Hydrogenophilus thermoluteolus: one gene and its partner. The protein of the gene in region 2 interacts with the protein of the main gene of each other region in a pairwise test. Links are inferred from orthologs where the notes say so. Each region holds a gene or a part of one and is shown on either strand. Other genes may lie near its edges.

Evidence for each region.
Region 1: the proteins of HPTL_RS08030 (region 2) and HPTL_RS10390 interact in binary tests that used the Escherichia coli proteins (3 or more experiments, as listed by UniProt). The link is inferred for Hydrogenophilus thermoluteolus from one-to-one orthologs.

The regions. Positions count from the first base shown.
Region 1 is NZ_AP018558.1:2,132,493-2,148,156, forward strand. The notes cover bases 6,479-9,354. They hold HPTL_RS10390 (LytR/AlgR family response regulator transcription factor), read left to right. Parts: upstream 6,479-7,496; coding sequence 7,497-8,213; downstream 8,214-9,354. Other genes in these bases: HPTL_RS10385 (histidine kinase), read left to right, coding at 6,479-7,486; HPTL_RS10400 (flavin reductase family protein), read right to left, coding at 8,432-8,923; mutY (A/G-specific adenine glycosylase), read left to right, coding at 8,936-9,354. Also shown: ptsP (phosphoenolpyruvate--protein phosphotransferase), read left to right, coding at 1-80; HPTL_RS10360 (TolC family outer membrane protein), read right to left, coding at 120-1,475; HPTL_RS10365 (HlyD family type I secretion periplasmic adaptor subunit), read right to left, coding at 1,661-3,121; HPTL_RS10370 (type I secretion system permease/ATPase), read right to left, coding at 3,121-4,974; tRNA 2-thiocytidine(32) synthetase TtcA, read left to right, coding at 5,442-6,317; more of HPTL_RS10385, read left to right, coding at 6,440-6,478; more of mutY, read left to right, coding at 9,355-10,003; HPTL_RS10410 (thiopurine S-methyltransferase), read left to right, coding at 10,043-10,723; peptide-methionine (R)-S-oxide reductase MsrB, read left to right, coding at 10,750-11,769; HPTL_RS10420 (multidrug effflux MFS transporter), read left to right, coding at 11,769-12,956; HPTL_RS10425 (YeeE/YedE thiosulfate transporter family protein), read left to right, coding at 13,078-13,587; HPTL_RS10430 (YeeE/YedE thiosulfate transporter family protein), read left to right, coding at 13,591-14,178; HPTL_RS10435 (hypothetical protein), read left to right, coding at 14,245-14,628; HPTL_RS10440 (sulfurtransferase), read left to right, coding at 14,658-15,620; HPTL_RS10445 (DUF6969 family protein), read left to right, coding at 15,566-15,664. UniProt on the Escherichia coli protein: Member of the two-component regulatory system BtsS/BtsR, which is part of a nutrient-sensing regulatory network composed of BtsS/BtsR, the low-affinity pyruvate signaling system YpdA/YpdB and their respective target proteins, BtsT and YhjX.
Region 2 is NZ_AP018558.1:1,653,238-1,659,955, forward strand. What follows is about bases 2,567-5,565. They hold HPTL_RS08030 (glutamate-5-semialdehyde dehydrogenase), read left to right. Parts: upstream 2,567-3,422; coding sequence 3,423-4,709; downstream 4,710-5,565. Other genes in these bases: holA (DNA polymerase III subunit delta), read left to right, coding at 2,567-3,426; HPTL_RS08035 (chalcone isomerase family protein), read left to right, coding at 4,809-5,396; HPTL_RS08040 (methylated-DNA--[protein]-cysteine S-methyltransferase), read left to right, coding at 5,451-5,565. Also shown: leuS (leucine--tRNA ligase), read left to right, coding at 1-1,881; HPTL_RS08020 (LPS-assembly lipoprotein LptE), read left to right, coding at 1,868-2,383; more of holA, read left to right, coding at 2,380-2,566; more of HPTL_RS08040, read left to right, coding at 5,566-5,960; site-specific tyrosine recombinase XerD, read left to right, coding at 5,957-6,718. UniProt on the Escherichia coli protein: Catalyzes the NADPH-dependent reduction of L-glutamate 5-phosphate into L-glutamate 5-semialdehyde and phosphate. The product spontaneously undergoes cyclization to form 1-pyrroline-5-carboxylate.

The DNA of each region.
Region 1 (15,664 bases), 480 kb from region 2 along the record:
AAGCGCAACGTTTGGTAAAACTGGACGAACCACAAAAGATCCGCGAGGCGTTTGCGCGCTTCAACGACGGGGCGCGGTAGCCGCAGTCGCTCGCTCGGATGCCGGTGCGTACTGACTGGTCAATTGGGCGTGCGCTCTGCAGCGTTCTGCGCGTGCGCGCGTGGCTGTACGCTTGCGGTGGCAGTATGACGCGGTTCAAGATGCGGGGCAACGGCATCGGCGAGTTGCACGAGTACCGCATCCACCCCCCCTTCGGCGGCGCTCCAAAGGTCGATCGCAGCGACGAGCACCTGGTACGCGGCGTCGATGCGACTGGCGCGCACCTTCGCCAATTCTTGCTGCGCGTTCAGCAGATCGACCGCGTTGCGGGTTCCCGCCTGAATCCCCTTTTCGGTGCCGATCACCGCTTGCTGCGCAGAGCGTTCCGCCTGTTCGAGCGCTTGCCACTGCGCGTAGCCAAAGCGCAGCGCGGTGTAGGCCTGAGTCACCGATTGGGTGAGTTCGCGCCGTTTCGCTTCGGTTTTGAGTTGCGCTTCTTCGAGCGCCGCAAGCGCCGCACGCACCGACGCGTCGATCCCACCCCCTGCGTAGAGCGGAATCTGCAGTTGGACCGCGGCGCTGGTGGTGTCGTACTGCTGACCGATCGTGGTTTCGGTGTCGCTGCGGCTCATCCGCCGGGTCACCACCAGATCCACGATGGGTTTGTGCTGCCCACGCTGTTGTTCGACCTGCTGCCGTGCCGCGGCTTCTTGCGCGACGAGCGCGCGCACCTCGGGGTGGTGGGTATGGGCTGCATCGATCCACGCCGTGAGCGGCTTGGCAAGCGCCCGTTCGGCAAGTGGCGGCACCGCCTGCATCGCATCGAGTTCGTCCTCACTGACCGAGCGCCCGATGAGCGCTGCGAGCGCCGCGAGCGCCTGCTGCAACGTCCCCTCTTGCTTCAAGACGGCCGCTTGGGCGATATCGAGCCGCGCTTTGGCATCTTCGACGTCGGTCCGTGTGGCGTTACCGAGCGCAAAAGCGCGCTGCGCCTGTTTGAGGACGAGTTCGTACCGGGCTACGTCCTGTTGCGCGACGGCTTTTTGCGCGCGCGCCGAGAGCGCTTGCGCGTACGCCTGCGCCACCTGCCGTAACAGACGCACCCGTGCGGCTTCCACGGTAATTTGGCTCGCTTCGGCCTGCGCCTCGGCCCGTTTCCATCCGGCCCAATCGCTGGGACGGTAAAGCGGCTGCCGAGCAGTCAGGCTCCAATTGCGCGATTGGTAGTCGTTGCTCACGGTGCGCCCTTTGGAAAGACCGCTCAGATATTCCGTGTCGGTTTTCGCCCGCCCCGCTGCAGCGGAAAAGGTGAGCGAAGGAAGGAGCCGCGCACGCGCCACGTCGACCCCCGCGGCGTCGCTTTCCGCCCGTTTCTGGCTCACTGCGAAATTGGGGTCGTTCTGTTCCGCCAACCGGAACGCTTCGGTGAGGTTCAACGCGTACGCCGCGTGGGCCGAAAAAACCGCCAATAACGCAGCGACGGTCTTTTGACGCCACCCGATTCGGGAGCGACGAGTTCCAAGGCTTCGCGATGCCGATCCCCTTTGGTGACACATGGTGCGGTCTCTGCCGCGCTCGGGCAGGCGCTGAAGCATCGCGGGTTCAAAGGCTTTTCGTGGGTTCATGGCTCTTTCACCGCGCTGTGGAGACGCTCCCAGATCGGTTTGATCAAGTACTGCAAGAAGGTGCGCTCTCCGGTCTTGATGAGTACCGTCACCGGCATCCCAGGTTGAAGGTGGCGGTTGGGGCCGAGCGTCTGCCAACCGTTTTCGGTCAATTCGACGCGCGCAACATAGTGCGGCGGGAGCGGTTGCCCGGACGGTGTCTGGCGTTGATCGGTGACCAGATCGGCAGAGACCGAGATCACCCGCCCTTCGAGCACCTTACCCGCCAAATCGTGGAAATTGGCGAGTTGCACTTCGGCAAGCAACCCGGGATGGACCCGCTCGATGTGGTGCGGCGGAACCTGCACTTCGAAGACCAGTTTTTCGTCTTTCGGGATGATCTCAAGGAGCGGCTCGCCGGGGCGGATCACACCGCCGACAGTATGCACCGCGAGCGCATTGACGTAGCCGGTTACCGGCGCGCGGATCACGGTGCGGTCGAGCTCCTCTTTGAGCGCCCGCACCCGCTCTTCCACCACCGCCAGTTGTTTGGTGACTTCCGCCAGTTGCGTTTCGACCTCTTTGCGGTACTCTTCTTGCAGGGACTGCGCGCGCAGCCGCGCCTCCAAGGCTTGCTGTTTCGCAAGCGTGATCTGGTTTTGCAGTTCCAACGCCTGCCGTTCCAGCTCCAGCTGGGTGTTGCGCGGCGCGTACCCTTCCTGTGCCAACGCCCGCATTCCGTCGAGCTGCTCCTTGAGGAATTTGAGCTGTTCGGCCCGCGCCGCAGCGTTCTGTTCCGCAGTGCGCGCAGTTTCGTCGAGCACACGCAGCTGCGCCGCGAGCGCCTCTTTCCGCGAATGAAAGAGCGCTTGCTGCTGCGCGATCTGCGCCACTGCATCGCCTGCTTCACCGATTGCGCGGAGGCTTTCCGGGAAGGTCACGGTTGCGGCGCCGTCACGCTCCGCTTCGAGCCGCGCTTTCGTCGCGAGGAGCGCTGCGTACTCCTTGAGCGCGCTCTGGTATTGGGCGGAAATCGTGGTGTCGTCGAGAATGATCAACGGTTCTCCTTCTTCGACGAACGCCATGTCTTTGACCAGAATCGCTTTGACGATGCCGCCCGTGAGGTGCGAAACGGTTTTGCGCTTCGATTCGACGATGGTCACGCCTGGCGCAGGTACACCGGAATCGAGCGGCGCGGTCGCAGCCCACACCAGGAACCCGCCAAAGAAGAGCAACAAGATCCAAACGCCAACACGCAGGAACCGGCTCGCTTCATCCGGCAACACTTCGTGCGCCACCTCTTCCACTGGTCGCGCATCGGCTTCCAGCGTGAACGGTTCCACTGTGCCTCTCGAGCCGCGTGCGGTTTGGCCGCGTTCCGAGGCCGGCACGGCGGCGGTGCTGCGTTCGGGTGGACTTTGCCGGCTTTCGGGGAGCGATTGCGCCGTCACGTTCGTTTCACCGGGTTGAGACACCATCAACTCTCCTGCGCTCGGGTAACGGAAGCATTGGGCGCCGCGTCACGGGCGGACGATGCGGCTGCAGGCGTACCCGCAGACGCGGTTTGTGGGGCCGCTTGCCCAGACGACGGTGCCTGCGCAGCCGGCGGTTGCGCTGCGTGTTGTTGCGCCGCTTGCTGAGCCTGTTGCGCTGCTTGCTGCAACGCGGCAAGGACCTGATCCCGCGGCCCATAGGCATGCAACATGCCGTCGCGCATCACCGCGAGCCGATCGACCACTTGCAGTACGCTTGTACGATGGGTGATCACCACCACGGTACGCCCTTGACGTTTCATCTCCGCCAACGCGCGCACCAAAAGCGTTTCGCCGATGTCGTCGAGGTTGGAGTTGGGTTCGTCCAATACGATGAGGCGTACGTCGCCATAGAGCGCGCGCGCCAGCGCAACCCGCTGCCGTTGCCCGCCAGAAAGGACCATGCCACCGGGACCGATCGGCGTGTCGTACCCTTGCGGCAGGCGCAAGATGAGGTCGTGCACTCCTGCGCGTTGCGCCGCTTCGACGATTCGCTCCGAATCGAGCGGCCCGAAACGGGCGATGTTTTCCGCGATCGTGCCGTCGAAGAGTTCGATGTCTTGCGGCAGATACCCGATATAGGGGCCCAGTTCCGCTTTGTCCCACTGGGTGACGTCGGCGCCATCCAACCGCACTTTGCCCGCAGCGGGCGCCCAGACGCCGACCAACAGCCGCGCGAGCGTCGATTTCCCCGAACCTGAGGGGCCGATCACGCCGACGACCGTTCCCGGCGGGATCTCCATCGTCACACCGCGCACCACCGGCGTTTGGCTGCCCGGCGGGACCGCGACCACCCCCTCGACCGACACATGCCCTTTCGGTGGTGGAAGCGACAAACGCGGTGGCCGTGCCGGGAACGCGGTGAGCAGCTCTCCCAACCGTTCGTACGCCAGCCGCGCCTGGACGAATCCGCGCCAATTGGCGATCAGTTGGTCGATCGGCGCGAGCGCCCGCCCCATCAAAATGGAGCCGACGATCATCGCGCCGGGGGTCAATTCATTCTGCAACACCAACCACGCGCCCAGCCCCAAGACGAGCGACTGTGAAGTGATGCGCACGAAACGGGTAATCGCTGAGATGAGCCCCGCGCGGTCGCTCGCCACCGCTTGCAACACCAGGTGCTGCACGTGCCGCGCCTTCCAGCGCTGGCGCAGCGCCGGGAGCATCCCCATCGCTTCGACCACTTCGGCGTTCGCCAGCTGATTGTGGGCGAAGTTGGTCGCTTGGTTGGCGTACTTGTTCGCTTCGGCCAGGGGTTTTTGCGTCGCCACCTCGGTGACCACCGTGAGCACGATCAGGATCAGCGCCGCACCCACACTGAACCAGCCCATAAGGGGATGGAGTACGAAACAGGCGGCCAGGTAGATCGGAAACCAAGGGGCGTCGAAAAAGGCAAAGGGGCCGTTACCGGTGACGAACTGGCGCAATTGGGTGAGATCGCTGAGCGCCTGCCGCGCGTTCGCGCCGCCGCGGCGCAACGTGGCTTCGAACGCGGCGTCGAAGATGCGCTGATTGATTTTGGCTTCCATCGCCGCCCCCACCCGCACGAGTACGCGCGAACGGATGAACTCGATCACCGCCATGAGGAGAAAGAGCCCCACCACCAGAATGGTCAGCACCAAAAGCGTGGTGGTGTTGTGGCTGCTGAGCACCCGGTCATAGACCTGTAGCATGTAGAGCGGCGCGGTGAATTGCAGTAAATTGATCACGAACGAAAACGCGCCCACCCCAACGAAATAGCGGCGCATCTCGGTAAAGAGCTGCGCCAGCTCGGGAAACCGGCTCTCTTTTTTGGCCATTGGTAGTGACTTCCTCTCTTGCTGCCGCGGTTGGTGCGCTGCGGCAAAACGGGATTGTCGCACAATGCGAAAGAGGGTGCCAAGGGATATATGCAGTTTTTTTGCGCTCGATCACTCTGCCGTGACGGCGATCACAACTCTGTTTCACGGCGGCTCGTGCAATCGAGTACGGCATCGTGATTCACGCACAGCTCTTCCCACTGCACGACGGTACGATTTTGGAACGAAACGGCACGGCGCAAAATCCATTGTCGCAAAGTGGTTGACTGATACCCAGCATTTAAAGATAATAGCGCTCTCTCGCGTTCCCCGATAGCTCAGCTGGTAGAGCAACGGACTGTTAATCCGTGGGTCGCAGGTTCGAGCCCTGCTCGGGGAGCCAGAGAACCAAGCAAACGCTCGATTCATTTCGATAGTCACAGAGCGAAAGCCACGTTTTGTGGCTTTTTTCATTTAGAGGTCACCCGATGTCGGTTGCCATCGCCACCGTGCCGCTTGCCGCGGTCACGGCAACGCTGCACGAAAACGACGCAGAGGACGCGCCGCGCGACCGCTCCCACAAAGCCGAAAAGCTGGAAAAGTCGCTGTTGCGCGCGGTGGGTGCTGCGATTGCCGATTACGCGATGATCGGCGACGGTGACCGGATCATGGTCTGCGTCTCCGGTGGCAAGGATTCGCTGACGCTTCTTTCGCTTTTGTTGCTCCTCCAGGCGCGCGCGCCCGTTTCGTTCGAACTCGTTGCGGTCAATCTCGACCAAGGACAACCGGGTTTTCCCGCTGAGACACTACCGCGCCACTTCGAAGCGCTCGGGGTCCCGTACCGGATCGTGCGCGAAGACACCTATTCGATCGTCCAAGAGAAGATCCCCGCGGGCAAAACCACCTGTTCGCTCTGCTCGCGGCTGCGGCGTGGCATCCTCTACCGTACGGCACGGGAGTTGGGGTGCAACAAGCTTGCGCTGGGCCACCACCGCGACGACATCCTGGAAACCTTCTTTCTCAACCTCTTTTTCGGTGGCCATTTGAAAGCGATGCCGCCGAAATTGGTGAATGACGACGGCGACCTGATCGTAATCCGACCGCTTGCCTACTGCCGCGAACGCGAGATCGAGCGCTACGCCCGTGCGATGGCCTTCCCGATCATCCCGTGCAACCTCTGCGGCAGCCAGGAGCACGCGCAGCGCAAACAGATCAAGGCGATGCTGCGCGCGTGGGAGGCCGAAGACCCACGCCGCGTCGCGTCGATCTTCACCGCATTGCAAAACGTCACGCCATCCCACCTTCTGGATCGCACGCTTTTCGATTTCGTCGGATTGCACACGACTCCTACCCCGCATCCCTAAGGTGTCCGACCAGACGCCACGTTCGTACGAGCCCCACGCCATCTCACACACAACATGGCCCGGGGCGAAGAGACATCCTATACTTTTGTCTCTGACGAACAGCGCATGGTGGGACATCTCCCGTGACTCGGGATACGAAAGCAACGAACGGCAACCGCGACCCGTCGTGGGCCGGCCTGTGCCGTGCCGCGACGCTGGCGTACGCGCTTTTGGCGGTAGTGGCGCTTGCGATCGCGCTTACGTTGGCGCAACCGGCGTTTCCGGACTACACGGACGCGCTCCTTTTCTTTGCTGCGGTGGTTTTCTGGGGCGCGTGGGCGGTCGTGCCCACACTTGCGCTGCTCTGCGCGCTGGGACGGTGGCGCACCCCGCGTACCCCCCGTGCGCAGAGCGTTCTTCTCTGGCTCCTGCTCGTTTGTTGTACCGGGCTGACGGGCGGTGTTGGCGTCCTGTTGGGTTGGATCGAAGCCCCGTCGACGGTGTGGCGCGCCACTGGCATTGCCGCGATGCTCGGTTTGGGGATCGGTTGGGTCGTCACCGGGTGGCAGGAGCGGCAGGCGCTCATCGACGCAGCGCGAACGGCGCAAGCCGCGGCGCTGCAGGCGCGCACCCATCCGCACTTCCTGCTCAACAGCCTCAACGTGATCGCAGGGCTGCTCCCTGACGCGCCACACCGCGCAGAACGCGCGATCGAAAATCTGGCGGTTTTGCTGCAAGCAGCGCTCAGCGACCCCCATCCTTGGCCGTTGGCGGCGGAGCTCGACGCGGCGCAAGCGTACTTGGCGTTGGCCCAGTTGCGCTACGGTGACCGTCTGGTGCTCGACTGGCAGATCGACTGCCCGGAAGCGGTGCGTTCCCAACGGGTACCCCGCTGGTGTCTTGTGCCGCTCATCGAAAACGTGGTGACGCACGGGGTGGCGCGCCGCCGCGAGCCGACGACGGTTTCGGTTACACTCCGGGTGACCGAAAATCAATTGACCGTGCGCGTTGGTAACCCGGTCGCGGAACGCGCGCAACACCCCACACGCTCCGATTCCGGCTTTGGCGTTGGCTTGGCGGCGGTGACGCGCCAGATCGTCGCTGCAGGCGGCACGGTGCAGCAGGTTCAGGAAGCGGGTTGGCACTGGGTGACGCTGACGCTACCGCTTGATCCGCGCAACCGCGCATGAAGAGGGTGCGATGCAGATCTGGATCGTAGAAGACGAACCGTTGGCTGCAAGTCGCCTGGCCCGCTTGCTGACCCCGCTGGGCCATACGGTTCGGACCTTTCCCGACGCCGAAACCACCCGAGCCGAAGCGGCACGGACACTACCGGACGTCGTCCTGTTGGATATCGAACTGCCCGGCGAATCGGGGCTTGCGCTTGCGCGCTGGTTCGATACGCTGCCGCAGCCGCCCGCGGTGGTCATGGTGACCGCGTACCCGGAACACGCGCTTGCGGCGTTCGCGGCCCATGCGGTCGATTACCTGGTGAAGCCCGTTCGCGCTGAGGCGCTCGCGCGCGCACTCCAAGCCGCGGCACGTCCCCGCCGCCCTCAGGCTGCGGCCGCGTCGGACGAGCCGATCTGGACCTTCTCGTTGGGCCGACAGCGAGTACAGGTACCGCAGTCGGCGATCCGCTATCTCTCTGCGGAGGCGAAAACGGTCTGGGCAGAAACGACGCTGGGGCGACTCGCTGCCGAAGGGTCGCTCACCCAGTGGGCAGCGCAGTTGGGAGAGAGCTTCGTGCGCACCCATCGTGCCTATTTGGTGAATCGCGCCTGGTTGGCCGCATGGGTACCCGACGCCAGCGAAGGGGGCGGCATCGTCGCGTTACGGGATGGTACGACGCTACCGGTGAGCCGCCGCCACGCCGCAGCCGTTCGTGCGCTCTTCCAACAAAAAAGCCAAGCGTGACGCTTGGCGGCAGATTCAGAAAATTCGATCACGGAAAGGGATTGGAGCGGGTGATGGGAATCGAACCCACGTTCTCAGCTTGGGAAGCTGATGTTCTACCATTGAACTACACCCGCTCGACGGCCGCATATTATAACCCAGTTTGCAAAAACTCTGTCAACAGCCGCTTCTTCTTTTGCGACATCGGAAAGGGGCGCCCACCGCCCTCATTCAGGACGTTATGCTGCAGTTTCGGGCAGAAGCCGCCGGTAGCGCCCGGCGAAATAGACGAGCGGTTCCCCGTCGAACCAGGCGTGGCGCACCACCCGCGCAAGGAAGAGGCGATGGTCCCCGCCGTCGTGTTCGGCGTAGGGCGCGAGTTCAAAATGCGCCAGCGCCGGTTCGATGAGCGGGACGCCATGGGCACCGTCGCGCCACGTCGTCGCGGCAAACGCATCGACACCCGGCGTGGCGAACGCCGTCGATACCGACTCCTGGTCGGCACGCAAGAGCGAAATCCCGTACCATTGCGCCTGTTGGAAAACAGAGAGCCGCCGCAGCCCCAACCCGAGGCTGAAGACCACGAGTGGCGGATCGAGCGAGACCGAATTGAACGAATTGATGGTGAGCCCCACCGGCGCCCCATCGCGGTCCCGCGCGGTCAGAATACCGATACCCGTAGCGAAACGTCCCAACGTGTCGCGCAACGCGCGCGACGCTTGATCTAGCATCGGGAGACCCCATTGGCAAAAAAACGCGAGAAGGGTAAATCATTCCCACCACAATGGCAAGCACTTTGGGCCGAACGCCTGATCGCCTGGCACCGCGTCGCAGGGCGCCGTACCCTTCCGTGGCACACCCGCGACCCCTATCGTATTTGGCTCTCCGAAGTGATGCTCCAGCAGACGCAAGTACCCACCGTGATCCCTTATTACGAACGGTTCGTCGCGACGTGGCCCACGGTCGAAGCGCTTGCGGCAGCGCCGCTCGAAGCGGTGTTGGCGGCGTGGAGTGGACTGGGGTATTACGCCCGCGCGCGAAACCTTCACCGCGCTGCGCAGCAGATCGTTCGCGCTTGGGGCGGCACATGGCCGCGTGATCCGGACGCTTGGGCGCAACTGCCGGGCGTGGGACGGTCGACTGCCGCGGCGATCTGCGCGTTCGCGTTCGGCACGCGCGCCGCGATCCTCGACGGCAACGTCGAGCGCGTGCTCGTCCGCCTCTTCGGGATCGCGACGCCACTGCCAGATACCGCAGTGAAGCGGCAATTGTGGCAGATCGCCGAAGCGCTGCTGCCAGAGTCACCCACGGCGATGCCGGAATACACCCAAGCACAGATGGACTTGGGCGCGCTCGTCTGCACCCGCGGCATTCCCAACTGCGCGTACTGCCCGGTCGCTCAGTGGTGCACCGCCTATGCGGTGGGTATCGCCGCCGCGCTCCCACAGCGCAAAGCGCGTGCGCCGGTTCCGGAGATCGATTGGACATTGCGCGCCTACCGCTGCGGTACCCGTTACTGGTGGGTACAGCGTCCCAACCAGGGGATCTGGGGCGGACTCTGGGCGCTACCGCACGCCGATGAGCCACCTCCGCCCGGTTCGTGGCAGCGCGCCAGTAGCGAAGCGTTGCCTGCGCATCGCCTCACGCACCGTCGGTTACGGATCACCATCGAAGAATGGACGACGCCGGCCCACCTCTGTTACGATTGCGAATCCTCCACGCAGGGGCGCTGGGCAACCGCGCGCGAAGCGTTGGCGTGGGGCCTGCCGCGTCCGTTGGCGGCGTGGGCGGAGACGCGCGCGGTGTCCTGACGCCTGACCCAGCAGGCCTGACCCAGAAAGGAGCAGACGATGGAACCCGGTTTTTGGCACGAACGCTGGCAAAAAGGAGAGATTGGTTTTCACCTCGACCGTTTCAACCCCAAGCTCCTCGCCTACTGGCCCCGGCTTGCCGTCCCGGTTGAGGCGACCGTCTTCGTTCCACTCTGCGGCAAAACCCTGGATATGTTGTGGTTGCGGGAGCAAGGCCACCGCGTGGTTGGGGTCGAATTGAGCCCAGTGGCCGTCAGTCAATTCTTCGAAGAGAACGACGCAACGCCCGAAGTCACCGCGTGCCCCCCACACGCCGCCTACACCACCGACGGGATTCGTCTCTATCTGGGCGACTATTTCGCCCTCACGCCGGAACAGGTGTGGCATTGGGGCCCGAAAGCGCCAGCGCACACCGCGATCTACGACCGTGCCGCACTGGTGGCGTTGCCGCCCGAGATGCGCCCCCGCTACGCGGCACAGTTGCGGAGTCTGGCCCGCCCGGGCACGAAAATGCTTTTGGTCACGCTGGAATACCCGCAGGCGGAACGCGCCGGACCGCCGTTCAGCGTCCCGCCAGACGAAGTGTTTCGCCATTTCGCCGACGTGTCTTCGATCGAACATTGGTCCGACGACGACGTGCTCCCGGAACACCCCCACTGGCAGGCACGCGGCATTTCCTACCTGCGCGAACACGTCTTCGCGCTCACCTGGCACCGCTGAAACGAAACCGCGCGCAGGAGCTCACGATGGCACAGGAAATCACCCTCTACTTCGGCATGGGCTGCTTCTGGGGCGCGCAACAGCGGTTGCGTGTTCTCCCCGGTGTGGTTGCCACCGAGGTCGGTTACGCCGGGGGGGACGATCCGAACCCCACCTACGAACGGGTTCTGGCGTTCGAGCGCGCGCTGCGCGCGGGAGTCGCCTCGGGCCGCAACCACGCCGAAGTGGTCAAGGTGGTATGGGAACCACCGCGCAGCGAGGCCGACCAGCTCGTTCCGCTGCTTGCGCAGCTCCTGGCCGCGTTCTGGGCAGGACACGACCCGACGCAGCGCGACCGGCAAGGCAACGACATCGGCAGCAACTACCGCAGCGCGCTCTATTACGAAGCGAACGACGACGCGGTTTGGCTGCTGCCGCTGCTTCTGGCCAGCCGCGCCGCGTACGCGTGGGCGTTGTGGCAGGCAGCGGGGGGCGCGCCCCGCTTTTCGGCGCCGACCACCGAGATCGCCCCGGTGCGCCACTACACCCCTGCGGAAAGCTACCATCAGGACTACCTGATCAAACACCCGGACGGTTACTGCGGTTTGGGGGGAACCGGTGTTCACCTACCCCCGTACCCCTGGACGCTACCGGGTGCCGAGTTACGCGCCTTCTGGGCCTGGCTGGGGCAAGCGGTACTATCCCCCGAAGCGTTCGCAATCGCGTTCGAACACGGTACAGAACGGCCGTTCACCGGTTGCCACCTCCACGAAAAACGCCCCGGACGGTTTTTCGATCCCCTCTCTGGTGCGCTGCTCTTTCGCTCCGCGACAAAATTCGAAAGCGGTAGCGGCTGGCCCAGCTTTTTCGCCGCGGAACCGGATGCGGTCACCGAGCACGAAGACCGCTCCTATGGGATGGTGCGCACCGAAGTACGCAGCCGCGCCACCGGCATCCATCTGGGCCACGTCTTTCCAGATGGCCCACCGCCGACGGGGCTGCGCTACTGCATCAACGGCAATGTGCTCGCGTTCGCGCCGGGTGCCGAAGCCGAAGGGGCCGCTTGATGGCACAGCCTTCACCTACCCTCTTTGTGCTCATCATCGCGCTCGTTGCGCTTGGGCCGCTTTCGACCGACCTCTACCTTCCGGCGCTGCCCGCGCTCGTTGCCGACCTCGAAACCGACGTCGCCCACGGGCAGCTGACACTCACCGCGTACATGATCGGCTTTGCGTTCGGCCAGCTCGTCTACGGCCCCCTTTCCGACCGCTTCGGGCGCAAGCCGGTGATCCTCTCGGGCCTGGCGCTCTATGCGGCAGCATCGCTCGCCTGTGTCTGGACCGAAAACATCACCATGCTGCTCGCGGCACGGGTGGTCCAAGCCGTCGGCGCCTGTGTCGGCCCAGTGCTTGGGCGAACGATCGTGCGCGACGTCTATGGGCCGGTAGACGCGACGCGGATGCTCGCGCACGTCGGCTCGGCGATGGCGATCGCACCGATGGTCGCACCGCTCATAGGCGGCGTGATCACCAGCCATTTCGCCTGGCGCGGCAATTTCGTCGCGCTTTTTTGCTACGCCGCGGTGACGCTCGTGGCGATCCTTTGGGCGTTACCGGAAACCAACGCCCACCGCGGCAAAGCGTCGTTCGGCTTTCTTCGCTCCTTTTCGGTGCTGTTGAGCGACCGGCGCTTTCGTTGGCTGCTGCTCTCGAACGCCTGCGGCTACGCGGCGCTCTTTGCGTTCATTTCCGGTTCGAGTTTCGTCTTCATCGGCATGTTCGGGTTCACGCCCGTGCAGATGGGGCTGGCATTCGCGGTGATGGTCACCGGCTTTTTCGCCGGTTCGGTCGCAAGCGCCCGCCTGTCACGCCGGCTGGGGGCGGAACGGTTGCTGCGGCTGGGTGGTTGGATCGGCTTGGGGGGTGGTAGTGCGATGGGGCTTTGGCTGTTGCTCGCGCCATCCCCGCTGGGCGTGATGCTCCCGATGTGGCTGTGCGGCGCTGCGGCCGGACTGTTGATGCCCAACGCAACCGGGTTGGCGCTCGCCCCCTATCCAAAGATCGCGGGCGCCGCGGCGTCCCTTTTGGGCTTTTCGCAGATGGGCATCGCCGCGGTTGCCGGAACCCTGGTGGGGCATCTCCTGGGCGAAACCCCGTTGCCAATGGCAGCGGTGATCGCGATCGTGATGGCGATTTCGTGGTGGAGCACCCAGCAAGCGGCGCCAGCAAATTGCCGGGGCGCGCCAACCTCCTGACGCGGTTGGCGGAAACCGCGAGTCCGTAGAAGAAAAAAGCGATGGCGCGTGACTTGCAAAATAAATCGAAAATAACTAATATAAGTTTATAACAACATTGTCATCCAACAGGAGCAGGCCCATGACGGAACGCACGCACGCACCTCGTCCGCTCTGGCACCCGCTGGTTGCGGGTATTGCGCTTGGCGTGACGCTGGTCTTCACCTTCTTACTGACCGGTAACGGCTTGGGCGCCAGCGGCGCCTTTGCCCGTACCGCGGCCTGGCTGGGCGGCGAAAGCGCGAAAACCAACGCCTACCTGAGCGCTTTCTGGCAAAGCGGTCACCCGTTGAACAATTGGATCGTCTGGGTCGTGGTGGGCGTTATCCTTGGCGCGTTGCTTTCCGCGATCAACAGCGGGCGGTTTCGCTGGAAACTGGAAGGTGCCGCAGCAATCGGTGCGGGCAAACGGATCGCCACCGCATTCGTGGGTGGCGTGCTCGCGGGGTTCGGCTCCCGTGTTGCCGCGGGTTGCACGAGCGGCCTAGGGCTTTCGGGCGGTGCGACGCTCGCCGTTTCGGCGTTCGTGTTTCTTGCGTTCTTCTTCGTTACCGGAATCGTTGTGTCGCGGATAATGCCCAAAGGAGCCTGAACGATGCCTTTTTACGATTATTCGCTTGCCTCCGGGTTGCTTTGCGGCATTCTGTTCGGTTACATCCTAGAATCAGCGGGCTTTGGCAGCGCTTGTAAACTCACCGCGCAGTTTCGGTTCTCGGATTGGGCGGTGCTCAAAGTGATGTTCACCGCGATCGTCGTTGCGGCGATCGGGCTCTACGCGCTCAGCGCAACGGGCGTGATCGCGTACCCAGATATCTACGTTCCGCCCGCCTACCTGGGCGGCGCCGCCATCGGTGGGCTTCTGATCGGCGCCGGATTCGCGGTAGGCGGCTACTGCCCCGGCACCGCCGCGAGCGCGTTCGGATCGGGTAGACTGGATGGCCTCGTCTTCATGATTGGCATGGTGGTGGGTGTCGGCCTCTTCGCCGCTGGCTACGATACTTTTGGGTCGTGGGTCACCCTTGGCGCGATTCAAACCAGCCGGTTACCCGAACTCCTTGGGATATCCGAGCCGGTGTTGCTCGCCCTCTTTGCGTTGCTGGCCGCGGTTATTTTCTGGCTTGGCTCCCGCGTGGAACGCAAGCTCGGTGGTGCGCTCACCGCAGAAGCGCTCGATGCGCGCTGACGGGGTGCGCACCTATCTGGACCCATCGTCACCCCCGCTTTCCCAGACACCTCAAAGGAGATGCCCATGAAATTGCCCAAGATCGTTCGCCGTGTGGCCCCCGCGGTTGCGGTAGCGCTCGCCACCGCGGTCACTCCGCCCGTGACCAGTGCGCAGGGCAATCCGTGCGCGCCCGCACGCCGGAGTATGAACCCGTGTGCGGCAGGAAACCCCTGCGCCCCCAGACGCCGTGCAGCCAATCCCTGTACTGCGGGGAATCCGTGTGCCCCTGTCCGCCGCGGCGGCAATCCGTGCGCCGCGGGGAATCCCTGCGCGCCGGTGCGGCGCGGCAGCAACCCCTGCGCCGCGGGGAATCCGTGTGCTCCCGTGCGACGCAGCAGCAACCCCTGCGCGGCCGGGAACCCCTGTGCGCCGAAACGCCGTGCTGCCAATCCGTGCGCAGCCAATTGATCAAGCATAACCGAATAGGAGGAGTCATCATGCGTGTTCGCTTCGTTTTGGCCGGTTTGCTCATCACCGGCACGGTTTCCGCTGCTGAACTCCCTGGCCCTGTCGTCACCGTCGACTGGCTTGCACAAAACCTCGATAGGGTGCAGGTCGTACAAGTCCATGCTCCGGACCTTTTCACCGCGCAACCGCAATACAAGAAAGACGAAAAAAGTGGCCAGACGAAATTGGTCGATGTCGGCGGTCACATTCCCGGCGCGCTGTTCGTCAATCCCAAAAAAATGCGCACTGAGCGCCAAATCGGCGACTTGAAGGTGAAGTATCTACTGCCACCGGCTGCAGAATTCACGCAATTCGTCCAGGCCAATGGGATCCAAGCCGGCAAACCGATCGTGCTCGTGCCAACGGGGACTTCGCCTGCCGAATTCAACGACGCTGCCCGCCTCTATTGGCAGTTCAAGTACTACGGCGAAAAGGATATCGCGATCCTCGACGGTGGCCTCGCGGCATGGATCCAGGCGGGGCAGAAAGTGGAATCGACCCCGGTGAAAGCACAACCGGGTAATTGGCAACCACAAGGAGAGAACCCGTCGATTCTGGCCACCAGCGAGGACGTTGCGGCGGGCAAAGCGCAATTGGTCGATGCACGCCCAATCAGCATGGCGTTCGGCTACACCAAACGCGACTACGTCTACGATTACGGCCACATCGCCGGCGCCAAGGTCTTCCCGCCGGAACTGCACACGATCCAAAAAGGGATCGCGCACCATCTCTTGAGCGCCGAAACCTACACGAAAGTCTTCCAAGCGATGGGCATCGACCCGAAAGCGCCGTCGATCACCTACTGCAACAGCGGCCACCTCTCGTCGGGTCCGTGGTTCATCCTGCACGAAGTGATGGGGAACCCGAACGTCGAACTCTATGATGGGTCGCTCCATCAATGGACGCTCGAGAAGCGCCCGCTCGTCTCGCTGATCCCGCACGGATCGCGGTAAGCGCTCCGGAAACGTGGTCCGCGCGGGCGCAAAGACGCGCGCGG
Region 2 (6,718 bases):
CGTCCAGACACCTTGATGGGCGCCACCTACGTCGCGGTCGCGGCCGAGCATCCGCTCGCGACGAAAGCCGCGCAAAACGACCCGCAATTGGCCGAATTCATTGCCGAATGCCGCCGGGGGTCGGTCGCCGAGGCCGACCTCGCGACCATGGAAAAGAAAGGGATGCCCACCCCCTATTTCGTGCGTCACCCCCTCACGGGCGAAAAACTCCCCGTCTGGGTTGCGAATTACGTCTTGATGGCGTACGGCGAAGGGGCGGTGATGGCGGTGCCCGCGCACGACGAACGCGATTACGCCTTCGCGCAAAAATATCGTCTGCCGATTCGCCAAGTCATTCGTCCCGACGGCTTCACCGGCACGATCGACGGCAGAGGCCCATGGGAAGAGACCTTTGCGGCCAAAGGGACACTGGTCGACTCCGGCCCCTTCACCGGGCTCACGTCGGAGCAAGCGTTCGACGCCATCATCGCCGCGCTCGCGGAAAAAGGGCTGGGTCAGCAGCGGGTCCAATATCGCTTGCGCGATTGGGGGATCTCACGCCAACGCTACTGGGGTTGCCCAATTCCGGTGATTCACTGCGACCACTGCGGTGAGGTACTCGTCCCCGACGAACAACTCCCCGTCGTTCTGCCCGAATCGGTCGAGATCACCGGTCGCGGCTCACCGCTAGCTGAACTCGCCGACTGGGTCAACGTCCCCTGCCCCGAATGCGGGCGACCCGCACGGCGGGAAACCGACACGATGGACACCTTCGTCGAATCGAGTTGGTATTTCCTGCGTTACTGTTGTCCCGACAACGACCAGGCGATGGTCGACGACCGGGTCAAGTACTGGATGCCCGTCGACCAATACATCGGCGGAATCGAGCACGCGATCCTGCACCTACTCTATTCTCGCTTCTTCACCCGTGCGATGCGGGACCTCGGGCTCATCCCCTTTTCGGAACCCTTCACCAACCTCTTGACACAGGGGATGGTCGTTGCCGAAACCTTCTACCGCGAAGACCCGACAACCGGCAAAAAAACCTGGATCAATCCGGCCGACGTGATCCTGGAACGCGACAGCAAAGGTCGACCGATCTCCGCGGTACACCGCGTCGATGGCAAACCGGTCACCATCGGCGGCATCGAGAAGATGTCGAAGTCCAAAAACAACGGTGTCGACCCACAAGCCCTCATCGACCAATACGGCGCCGACACCGCGCGCTTCTTCATCATCTTCGCCGCGCCGCCGGAAGCGCAGCTCGAATGGTCCGATGCGGGCGTCGAAGGGGCACATCGCTTCTTGCGCCGTGTTTGGGCGTTCGGCGTTCGCTACCGCAACGAAATCGCGCCCCAGCTTCCCACGACCGCTGAGGCGCGCAGCTCGGCGCTGCGGCAACTTGCCGCGCCCCTGGCTGCGGCACGGCGCGAATTGCACCTCATCCTGGAACAGGCGAACCGTGACCTGGCGAAACTCCAATTCAATACCGTCGCAGCCGCGACGATGAAAATGCTCAACCTGCTCGAGCGCCTGCCCGATGGTGACGCAACCGAACGCGCGGCGCTCGCGCACGAAGGGTTCTCGATTCTCCTCAGAGTGCTCGCACCGATCACCCCGCACGTCACCGAGATCCTGTGGCGCGAATGCGGCTTCGGCACATCGCTGCTCGACGCCCCGTGGCCCGAAGTCGATTCCGACGCGCTCACGGTCGCCGAAATCGAACTGGTTTTGCAAATCAACGGCAAGACTCGCGGCAAAGTCACTGTCCCGTCCGACGCCGCCGAAACCACGATTCGCGAACGCACGCTGGCGCACGAACTCGTTCAGGCGGCACTCGATGGGAAGGAGCCGCGGCGTGTGATCATCGTTCCGGGAAGGCTCGTCAATGTCGTCGTTTGAGACCCAGCGCCGCCGCGTATTGACCGGCGTCGCGCTCGTGCCGGCGCTTCTTCTCGCTGCGTGCGGTTTTCGCCCTCGTCATTACGTGGGGTTGGCGCAGCGCACGCTCCACTTCCGTTTCGACCGTGCCGCAGCACTCGAACCGCTCGTTCACGAGATGCTCGCGGGCACACCGGCAACGGTGGTCACGGACCCCAAAGCCGCGGACGCGACGGTCGTTTTGGGGCCGCTCGAAGAAGCGCGGGAGATCATCGCGCTCTCTGCCAGCGGGACGGTTCGCGAATACGCGTTGCGCAGCGTCCTGACCGTTCGCCTCGTCGACCGCGCAGGCGAAGAGCGGCTGCCGCCAACCCGCCTCGTTGCCGAACGGGACTACAGCTACGACGACAGCCGCATCGCGGCCCGCGCTGAAGAGGAGCAGGTGATTCTCACCGACATGCGGCGCGAACTCCTCAGGCGTGCCCTCTTGCTCGTCGACCGTCGGCTTGTGGCGCGACCATGAAATATCCCGCTGCCCGCCTGCCACAGCTCTTGACCCGCAGCCCGTTTCCCCCACTCTGGGCGGTGACGGGCGATGAGCCGCTCCTCATCGAAGAGGCCGCCGACGCGATTCGCACGCACGCCAAAGCAGCCGGGTTCACGGCGCGGGAACGGGTCGTCATCGACAAAGGGGATGCGCTCACCACGCTCACACTCGCAACCGAGAGCCTCTCGCTCTTCGCCGAATCGCGTTTGCTGGAACTCCGCTTCCTGGTCCCCCCGCAGGGCAAAGAGGCACCCCTCTGGTTTGCCGCCCTCTGCGACCGGCCACCGGAAGCCACCGTCACCCTGCTGATTCTGCCCCCGCTCGACTGGGCCACGAAAAAGACACGCTGGTACCAAACCCTCGAAAAAGGGGCGATCCTTGTCGAAACCCAAGCTCCGAGCCGCACGCAACTGCCCCAATGGTGGGCCGAACGGCTGCACGCCCAAGGGCAGCATGCCTCGCGCGAACTCTTGGCCTATTTGGCTGAATGCAGTGAAGGAAACCTGCTTGCCGCGAAACAACAACTGGTGCTCTTAGCCCTCCTCTTTCCACCCGGCCCCCTACCGGAAGCAGAGGTCCGCGCAGCAGTCGCCGAAGTCGCCCGCTTCGACCCGTTCGAACTGCGGCTTGCGGTCCTTACCCGCAACGCAACGCGCGCCGCCCGCCTGATCACCGCGCTGCGCGACGAAGGCGTAGCCGAAGCGCTCGTCCTCTGGGCGCTCGCTGCGGGCGTTCGCGCGCTTGCTCGAGCAAGCGAAGCCGCGGACCCGCGCGCGGTGGATGCGATCGCGAAAAGCGAAAAACTCTTCAGCCCTGTTGAAAAGCAGGCCTTGCGCAGCGCCACCCGATTGGAGTCCGCACAATGCCATCAGTGGCTCCGCCGAGTAGCACAACTCGACCGGATCGCCAAAGGGGTCGAAGCGGGTGACTTCTGGTGCGAAGCCGAACGTCTCGCGCTCGCGCTCAACCCCGCGACGCGCACCTCTGCCGACTTTTCCGTTACCTGGAGCACACTATGACCGAAACCATCGACGCCTATTTCGACCGTCTGGGGCAAGCCGCGCGCACCGCCGCGCAAGCGATCGCGCGCGCGGGCACCGCACAGAAAAACGCGGCGCTTCGCGCGATCGCCGACGCGCTCGACGCTGCGCGTTCGGACCTTACCGCCGCTAACGAACACGACCTACAAGCGGCGCACGCAGCGGGCCTATCGCCCGCGCTGATCGACCGCCTCACGCTCTCCCCCAAAGTGATCGACGCGATGATCGAAGGGCTCGAACAGATCGCGGACCTACCCGACCCTGTCGGCGAAATCCGCGAACTTCGGCAACGCCCCTCCGGTATCCAAGTGGGCCGAATGCGCGTGCCGCTCGGCGTGGTTGGCATCATCTATGAATCGCGCCCGAACGTCACCGTCGACGCCGCGGCTCTCTGCCTCAAAGCGGGCAACGCGGCGATTCTTCGTGGCGGGAAAGAAGCGATCCACAGCAACCAGGCAATCGCCCGGTGCGTTCAGCAAGGATTGGCTGCGGCCCAGCTCCCGGCCATGGTCGTGCAGGTGATCGAACGAACCGAACGCGAACTCGTCACCCGCCTCGTGTCGTCGCCGCAATACGTCGATGTGATCGTGCCGCGCGGCGGCAAAGGGCTCATCGAAGCGGTCGCTCAAGCCGCGAAAGTCCCCGTGATCAAACACCTGGACGGCAATTGCCACGTCTACGTGCACGCTGCCGCGAAACCCGAATGGGTCGTCCCGATCGTCGAAAACGCCAAAACCCACCGCTACGGGGTCTGTAACGCCGCAGAGACGCTCTTGATCGACGAAGCGGTTGCCCCTCGCTACCTCCCCGAGATCGGCGCGATGCTCGCGCGCCACGGCGTCGAGATGCGTTGTTGCCCGAAAGCGTGGTCCCTCTTGCATGCCGCGCCACAAGTTCCTGCCGAACTGCTCAAACCGGCCACCGAGGCCGATTGGGCGACCGAATACCTCGCCCCGATCCTCGCGATTCGGGTCGTCACCGGGCTCGATGACGCGATCGACCACATCGCGCGCTACAGCTCGCACCACACCGAAGCGATCATCACGGAAGACTACTCGGCGGCGATGCGCTTTTTACGCGAAGTCGACTCCGCGTCGGTGATGGTAAACGCCTCGACGCGCTTCGCCGACGGGTTCGAATACGGATTGGGTGCCGAAATCGGTATCTCTACCGACAAATTCCACGCGCGCGGCCCTGTAGGCTTGGAAGGCCTGACCAGCGAAAAATGGATCGTACTGGGACACGGCACGATCCGCCGCTGACGCGAAAACGCTGAGCCTGGACCGGTGCGAGGATCGTTGACCTGCGCGACGATGAGCGCTACGATACCATTTCATTCAAACGTTTGTTGGAGGAGAAAAATGGTTCGTACGCTCATCGCTCTATTTCTCTCTTACGTACTGCTCGCCGCAGCCCCTGCGCAGGCGGAAATCAAGCTGGGCAGCGCCACTTTCCCCGAATCGATCACCCTCGACGGCACGCCGCTCCATCTCAATGGCGCAGGAATCCGCAGCAAGTTCATCTTCCACGTCTACGCGATGGGGCTCTATCTGCCGCAACCGGTCACCCTGGCCGAAGCCGCGCTCACCAGCCCCCCGCCACGCGCGATCCGCATTCAACTGCTGCGCGACCTCTCGGGCGCCACGTTCGCGGACGCGCTGATCGAAGGGCTGAAACAGAATCAACCGCAGGAAGCGCTCACCGCTTATCAAGCCAGCATCGACACTTTGCGCCAAGCGATCCTTTCGCACAGCGAATACAAAGAAAACAGCGTCGTTTTGATCAGCGAAGACAAAAACGGAACGGTGCACATCACCGTTCAAGACAAACCGTTGGTCGAGCCGATTCAACAACCGGGCTTCTTTTCCCTGCTCCTGAGTATCTGGCTCGGCCCGAAACCCGCACAAGATTCCCTCAAAACCGAGCTCCTCAAAGGGAGCGCTTCCTGACGCGTTTCCTTACCGGTACAATCGTCGCTATACCCGATCCCGGAGATGGCGACGATGCCGCCCCAACCAAAACCCAACGCCACCCTGTGGGTTGTAGCCCGGCCGCTACTCGCCCCCTTTTGGCTGGAAATCGCGGCAACCGAAGACGGCACCGTGATTGCCGCTACGTTTCGCACCGATCCTCCACCGTCTCGTCCGCAAGCGAACGCCCCTGCGGCGATTCATCAACTCAGCCACTGGCTCGACACCTGGCTCGAAGCACCGGCAACCCCACTTTGGCCGCGGGTTGCACCACAAGGGACCCCATTTCAACAACGCGTCTGGAACGCGTTACGAACCATCCCCTGCGGTGAAACACGCACGTACGGTGCGCTTGCCGCGCACTTGTCTACCAGCCCGCGTGCGGTCGGCGCCGCGTGTGGCGCAAACCCCTGCCCGATCGTGATTCCCTGTCACCGAGTTGTCGGCAAAAACGGGGCGCTGATCGGCTTTTCCGGTGGTCATTCCGGTGCCTGGCTCGACCTCAAAGCATGGCTACTCGAGCGCGAAAACGCGCGAACGTGACGCGCGCCAAACCGGTTACGCTTACCCCCCTCTCCCAACAATGGATCGACGCGTTCATCGACCATCTGTGGTGGGAAGAGGGGCTGAGTGCAAACACCCGCGCGAGTTACCGCCACGACCTCACCGGCTTTGCCCAATGGCTCGAACAACGCAATGAAACTTTCCGCACGGTCACCGCGGTAACGCTCCTCACCTATCTGGCAGAAAAACCCAGTAAAACAGCTTCGCAACGGCGCCTGATCGCCTGTTGGCGGAAATTTTTCGGCTGGCTCGTCCGGGAAGGAAAAATGGCGCACAACCCATGCCTGACTTTGACCCAACCGCCTTTGCCGCCCAGATTACCCAAAACCCTCACCGAAAACGAAGTCGAAAACCTGCTGCAGGCCCCGGACCCGGAAACCCTGTTGGGTTTACGCGACAAAGCGATACTCGAACTCCTCTACGCAACGGGTCTTCGCGTCGGCGAATTGGTCACATTGCACTTGGCGCAATTGCGGCTCCAAGAAGGTTGGCTCATCGCCACGGGGAAAGGGAATAAAGAACGGCTGATCCCTTTTGGGGAATTAGCTGGCGAATGGCTGAGCCGTTACCTGCGTGACGCGCGCCCCAAACTCTGCAAACCGCATACCACCGATGCACTTTTTCTCACCCAAAATGGCGGAGCGATGACTCGGCAACGCTGTTGGCAATTGATCAAACGCTATGCCATCGCAGCAGGGATCGACCCGCGCAAAATTTCCCCCCATACCCTACGCCAT